2 regions of the Streptomyces sp. NPDC012825 genome follow, and region 2 is predicted to be linked to the other one. Evidence: riboswitches for the same ligand, from Rfam matches in the RefSeq annotation. Region 2 holds a riboswitch; the other holds the start of a gene.
The links. A riboswitch is a leader RNA that binds a small molecule or an ion and turns the genes downstream of it on or off. The one in region 2 is predicted to bind cyclic di-AMP.
Positions count from the first base shown of each region.

Region 1: linked by a shared signal. The riboswitch ahead of ACFY7E_RS21005 (peptidoglycan DD-metalloendopeptidase family protein) and the one ahead of ACFY7E_RS17320 (transglycosylase SLT domain-containing protein) in region 2 are both predicted to bind cyclic di-AMP.

Region 1 is NZ_JBIBBZ010000010.1:10,233-13,420, forward strand. Features, by position in the region: gene ACFY7E_RS20995 (STM4011 family radical SAM protein) at 1-200, shown strand, start outside; gene ACFY7E_RS21000 (SGNH/GDSL hydrolase family protein) at 178-981, opposite strand; gene ACFY7E_RS21005 (peptidoglycan DD-metalloendopeptidase family protein) at 1,144-2,118, opposite strand; cyclic di-AMP (ydaO/yuaA leader) riboswitch at 2,122-2,281, opposite strand; gene ACFY7E_RS21010 (tyrosine-protein phosphatase) at 2,671-3,188, shown strand, end outside.
Region 2 is NZ_JBIBBZ010000007.1:5,345-8,532, reverse strand. Features, by position in the region: gene ACFY7E_RS17325 (hypothetical protein) at 14-649, opposite strand; cyclic di-AMP (ydaO/yuaA leader) riboswitch at 1,033-1,216, shown strand; gene ACFY7E_RS17320 (transglycosylase SLT domain-containing protein) at 1,221-2,129, shown strand; gene ACFY7E_RS17315 (phosphoribosyltransferase family protein) at 2,126-3,188, opposite strand, start outside.

The sequences.
Region 1 (3,188 bases), on a different contig from region 2:
TCAAGGCCGAACTGGGGAACCTGTACGACGGTTCGTACCGCGCCGCCCTGCGGCCCCGCGCCTGCCCCCTCGCCGTCTGCGACTGCCACATCGGCTACGTCCACCTGGAGACGCTGCCGCTGTACGACGTGTTCGCGGGCGGGGTCCTGGAGCGGATCCCCGCCGCCGTACCGCCCGCTAGACCCGCTGGAGGGGCATGAGGTCGGGGCGCTTGGCCTCGACGTGGTCCCCGGAGCTCTCGCCGCGCAGCCGGCGCCCGATCCAGGGCACGAGGTACTCCCGCGTCCACTGGATGTTGTCGCGGCGCACCTCGAGCGAGCCGCGCGGCGGGATCGGCGGCCACGCCTGGTCGGGGTCGGCGGGCACCGGCAGGCCGAGGACCTGGGCGGCGCGCAGGGCGACCCGGGTGTGTCCCTCGGGCGAGAGGTGCAGCCGGTCGCCGTCCCAGGCCCGCCGGTCCTGGACGGACCTGAGCGACCAGAGGTCGAGGACCGGGCAGCCGTAGCGGTCGGCGACGGCGCGGACGTGCGCGGTGTAGGTGGCGATCTTGCCGCGCAGGTGCCGGAGCACGGGGACGTCGCGGGTGTCGAAGCCGGTGGTCACCATGACGGTCCCGACGGCGGAGGTCAGGTCGGCGACGGCGCGCTCGAAGCGCTCGGCCACGGCGTCCGGGTCGCTGCCGGGGCGGATGATGTCGTTGCCGCCCGCGCAGAAGGTCACCAGGTCGGGGGCGAGTTCCTTCGCCCGGGGGACCTGTTCCGCCACGATCTGGTCGAGGAGGCGCCCGCGTACGGCCAGGTTGGCGTAGCGGAAGGCGTCGTGCTCCGGCAGCTGGTCGGCGAGCAGGACCGCGAAACGGTCCGCCCAGCCGACGTACGTCCCGTCGGGGCCGGGGTCTCCGACGCCCTCGGTGAAGCTGTCACCGATCGCCGCGTACGACCCGAATGCGTTCTTGTCTCTTGATCTCGAATCGTCTGCCACGGGGGCACATCCTTCCCTTTCGCGTGTGGCCTACGCGACCGTAAGGAGGGGTTGACGACGGGTGACATATGCCACCGATAAAGATTGCCCCAAGTCGGAATAGGCCCACGGCCCGGCGTGTGCACGCCGGGCCGTCGGAAAAAGGGTGTCCCTTTCGGGGCGTCAGACGGAGACGCCGTGCTGGCGCAGGTAGGCCAGCGGGTCGATGTCCGAGCCGTAGCTCGGCGTGGTGCGGATCTCGAAGTGCAGGTGCGGGCCGGTGGAGTTGCCGGTGGAGCCGGAGAGGCCTATCTGCTGCCCGCCGTCGACGCTCTGCCCGGCCGAGACCGAGAGGGAGGAGAGGTGGGCGTACTGCGAGTAGTTGCCGTCCTCGTGCTTGATGACGACCTCGTTGCCGTACGAGCCGCTCCAACCGGCGGAGACGACCGTGCCGGCGCCGACGGCGCGGACGGTGGTGCCGGAGGAGGCGATGAAGTCGACGCCGGTGTGGTAGCCGGAGGACCACATGGAGCCGGAGGCGCGGTACGGGGTGGAGAAGCCGCCGCCGGCGACGGGGGCGACCCAGCCGGAGGAGGAGGCGGTGGAGCCGGTGGAGGACGAGGAGCCGGTGGAGCTCTCCGAGGTCTTCGCGGTGTCGGCGGCCGGGGCGGCGGCGCGGCGGCTCTCGCGGGAGGCGCGCGGGGCGTCGTCGCCGTTCTTGCCGGAGGCCTGGGCGCCGGTGGTGCTCTTCGGGGCGGCGGGGGCGGAGCCCTTGGCGCCGATGGTGAGCTTCATGCCGGGCAGGATGAGGGAGGGGTCGGCGCCGATGGTCCGGCGATTGTCCTCGTAGATCTTCTCCCAGCCGCCCGCGAGGTGGTGGTCGTCGGCGATCTTCGACAGGTAGTCGCCGGAGACGACGGAGTATGTCCGGGGGGCGGTCTCCTCGGTGGCCTTCGCGGGGGCGGTCTTCGCCGCGACGGGGTGCGCGGTGACGACGGACTGGACGGAGGCGGCGGCCGGGGCGGTCTGCTCGGCGGCGTGGGCCCCGGTGGCGCCGAGGAGCGGGAGGGCGACGACGGCGCCTCCCGTGCCGGCGACGGCGAAGCCGCGGGTGAGGGGGTTGTTCTTGGGACGGCGGTGCTTACCCTTCGCGGGCATGGCGAATCCTCTCCGGCGCCTGCGAGGTGAGCTGTCGGGTTCGGACTGGAGATGCCCGGCCGCGCTCTCGCGCGGCTTCACCCCGAGCCGTCCTGCATCGCGGGACCGGCGTACTTCCTGGGTCCCCCGCTCCTGCCACGCATGGGATGGGTGGAATTCCGGGCGGTGGCAGGATTCGGCGGTCCGTCCGGATTGAGCGTGACGCTAGACGAGCGGGGTCGGCGCGAACAAGCCGTTGTTTTGTCCCGGGATTCCGCCCTAGATCGTTCCTCCGGGATTCCGGTCACCCTCCGTGGAAGACGCTCCTCCGATTTCCTTGCCCCGTAAGGAGATTGTGCCGGGGATCCGGCCACGATCCGTCACCTCTATGACCCTGCTCACGCGCCGAATCCCATCTCGCCCGCAACCAGGGCGCGTTATACCCAAAACCTCAATTCGGACAGATCGCTCATTACCGTCCGAGGGGGTGCGCCGCGCGCCTCTCACCCGGATGATTGCCCCAGGAACCGATGTCACGTCGGGCATCCGCACGCCAACCTTCCAGGAGCATCCGTGACGCAGCAGTTGCCGCAGGTCCCGCCCGTCGAAGCCGCCGAGCCCGAGCTGGCGGAGGTCCGCAACTTCCGGGACGTGGGCGGCCTGCCGACGACGGACGGGCGCGCGGTCCGCCCCGGCCGCCTCTTCCGCAGCGGTCACCTCGCCCACGCGACCGAGAGCGACGCCGCCTTCCTCGCCGGCCTCGGGCTGCACACGGTCTTCGACTTCCGCAACGAGGCCGACCGGCGGGTCGAGGGCCCGGACGTCGAGCTGCCCGGGGTGCGGAACGTGAACATACCGCTCAACGACCCGGCCGAGGGCAAGGAGTTCTGGAGGCTGGTGCGCGACGGCGACACCGCGCAGCTGCGGGAGATCCTCGGCGACGGCAGGGCCGCGGCCCGGATGTCCGATTCGTACCGCCGGATGGTGGTGGAGCGCACCGCCGAGCACAGCCGGATCCTGCACTCCATGGCGGAGGAGAGCGTCCCGGCCCTAATGCACTGCGCGGCGGGCAAGGACCGCGCCGGGCTCGC
Region 2 (3,188 bases):
CCGGGCGGCGCCGTCAACGGCCGGCGTGCGCGGCGCGGCGGATCGTGGCGTCGAGGAGGGCGAGGGCGTCGTCGGCCGTGCGCCCGGGGGCCCGGTTCCACGGACCGATGAGGTCCCGCCACCCCCGCGACCGCAGCTCGGTCATGATCCAGGCGGCCGCCTCGTTCATGGTGTCCGTGCCGCCGTAGCCGAGGCGGTGGGCGGCGAGGAGCGCCCCGCAGACGCAGCGGGCCCCCCGTCTGTCGCGCAGCTTGTACGGGGCGTTCTGCCAGCCCCACTCGGTCAGGACGAGGCGCGCGTAGCCGAGGTGGACCGAGGGGCGCAGCTCGGCCCGGCCGACCCGGCGCCACACGTGGAGGCGGTCCGGCAGCACGGCTCCGATCCGGCCGGGGAGGCGGCGCTCGACGGGGCCCGGGGCCGGAAGCGCGTCGAGCGCCTCGGCCACGAGCCGCTCCACGGGCACGCTGAGCAGGTCCCGCCAGCTCTCCTCCCGGCCCGGCGCCGGGGGTTCGGGGGCGGGCGCCGGCGGTTCGGGGGCGGTCCAGTCGGTGACGATCCGCTGCCAGACGGCGCTCTCGTAGAGGGCGGCCGCCTCGCGGTCGAGGACGTCGGGGGTGTCGGGGGTGAGCTGGGGGGCGGCGGGGGACATCGGGCGGCTCCTGGGTCGGGCGCTTCATCCTTCGGGAGGAATGTCGGCTTTGAGCATCTTGCCCTTGAATGCCAGCGATCGCCCTCGGGTGCCCCAAAGCGCCCCTTTACGCCCCCAGAGGCCCCACCTCGCCGATTTTCGTCTTATTTCCCCATCAATGGAAGTACATCGCATATTCGGACATAACCCGCCTGGTGACGCGACTCACTCCGCACGGGCCGCCGCACCGCGCCGCCCTCCCCCACCCCTTACCGCACAAGGAAGTTCGGCGTTTCCCGAGCCCGACCGATCTTGAATTCCTCGAATTCGGTGATCCTTTTGCGAGGAACGACGTCCTGATCCTCTTGTTATTCGCCGCATTACTGGCCTACGGTCACCTCCATTCGAGCGGAACGCCTAATCCTGCCACCGCTCGGAAACCTCCCTTTTCACCCGACGGCAGGAGCGGGGGACCCACGAATACGCCGGTCCGGATTCCGGAACGGCTCGGGGTGCAGCCGCGTGCGCGCGGCCGGACATCTCCCGTCCGAACCCGACAGCTCACCTCGTAGGCGCCGGAGAGGAATCCGTCATGCCTGCACACGGCAAGCACCGCCGCCCCCGCCGCAACCACGTCTCCCGTGGCCTCGCCCTGGTCGGCGCCGGTGGAGCCGCCCTGGCCCTGCCCCTGATCGCCCCCGCCACGGCCGGCGCCGCGCCCGCCGCCGGGACCCCGGAGATCGCCGCCACGGCCTTCACCGCCCCGGCCGCCGCCAAGGCTCCGGCCGCCCCGGCGACCACGCGCACGTACACCGTCGTGAGCGGTGACTCGCTTTCCCTGATCGCCCACAAGAAGGGAATTCAGGGAGGCTGGAAGAGCCTTTACCGCGCCAACCAGAGCGCCGTGGGTGACAATCCGTCACTCATCCACCCGGGTCTGGAACTGACGATTCATCGGGGCACTGCCAAGGCCGCCCCGACGCAGGCGGAGAAGCGGGAAAAGACGGGGCGGAAGGCCACCGCGAAGGCGGAGAAGTCCGCTTCGACCGAACGGGCGAACCGCTCCGAGCGCCGCGCGACCGCGCCGTCCGCCGGCACGGGGGCCTCCGCCGCCGCCCCGGCCTCCGCCGCCGTTCCGGCCGCCCCGGTCGAGGCCGCTCCGGTCGCCGCCACCCAGTACACCGACAACCTCGACGGCTGGATCCGGCAGTCGCTGGACGTCATGGCCCAGCACGGCATCCCCGGTTCCTACGAGGGCATCCACCGCAACATCATGCGCGAGTCCTCCGGGAACCCGCTGGCCATCAACAACTGGGACATCAACGCCGTCAACGGCACCCCCTCGAAGGGCCTCCTCCAGGTCATCGAGCCGACCTTCCTGGCCTACCACGTGCCCGGCACGTCGATGGACATGTACGACCCGGTCGCCAACATCACCGCCGCCTGCAACTACGCGGCCGACCGCTACGGCTCCATCGACAACGTCGACAGCGCGTACTAGTCCGCACCGGGTGCTTCCGGGGCGCCCCGGCCCCGGAAGTGCCCGGTGAACCAGGAGGCGGCGAGCTCCGCCACCTCCTCCAGGGCTCCGGGCTCCTCGAAGAGGTGGGTGGCGCCCTCCACCACGGCCAGCCGGTTCTCGCAGCGCAGCAGCGCCCCGGCCCGTCGGTTGAGGTCCAGGACCAGCGGGTCCTCGCCCCCCACCACCAGGAGCGTCGGGGCGCGCACCCCGGCGAGCCGGTCGGCCGCGAGGTCCGGCCGGCCGCCGCGCGAGACGACGGCGGCGACGGGGGACGCGGGATCGCCCGCCGCCCACAGCGCGGCCGCCGCGCCCGTGCTCGCGCCGAAGTAGCCGAGCGGGAGACCCGCGACACCGGGCCGCTCGGCCAGCCGTTCCGTGACCCCGGCGAGCCGGCCCGCGAGGAGCGGGGTGTCGAAGACGTGCGCCCGATCGGCCGCCTCGGCCTCGCCGAGCAGGTCGAACAGCAGGGTCCCGAGACCGGCCCTGTTCAACTCCGCGGCGACCGCCCGGTTCCGGGGGCTGTGGCGGCTGCTGCCGCTGCCGTGGGCGAACAGGACGAGACCGACGGCTCCCTCGGGCACGGCCAGCCTTCCCGCGAGGGCGGTGCCGTCGACCGGAATCCGTACGTCCGTGTCCCGGACGACGGGGTCGCGCGCGGCCCGGCTCCGGTCCAGACAGGCGATCACCTCGTCGTCCGGCGTCTGCGGGAAGTCCCGGTAGAACTGGCCGACGGCGTAGAACCCCTCCGGGGTGTCGACGCCGACGGTCTCGTCGGCCTCGCCGCCGAGCCGGGCCGTCCAGCCGGGCGGCGCGACCGGCACCGCGAGGACGATCCGGGCCGCGCCCCGGGCGCGGACCACCCGGCAGGCCGCCAGGGCCGTGGCGCCGGTGGCGAGCCCGTCGTCGACGACGAGGACCGTCCGTCCTTCGAGCGGGACGGGTGTCCGGCTGCCCCGGTAACGGCGGGCGCGCTGCTCCAGCTCGGCCAGTTCCCGCTCCTCCACGGCTGCCAGTGCGCGGGCGTCCACGCCGGTCTCG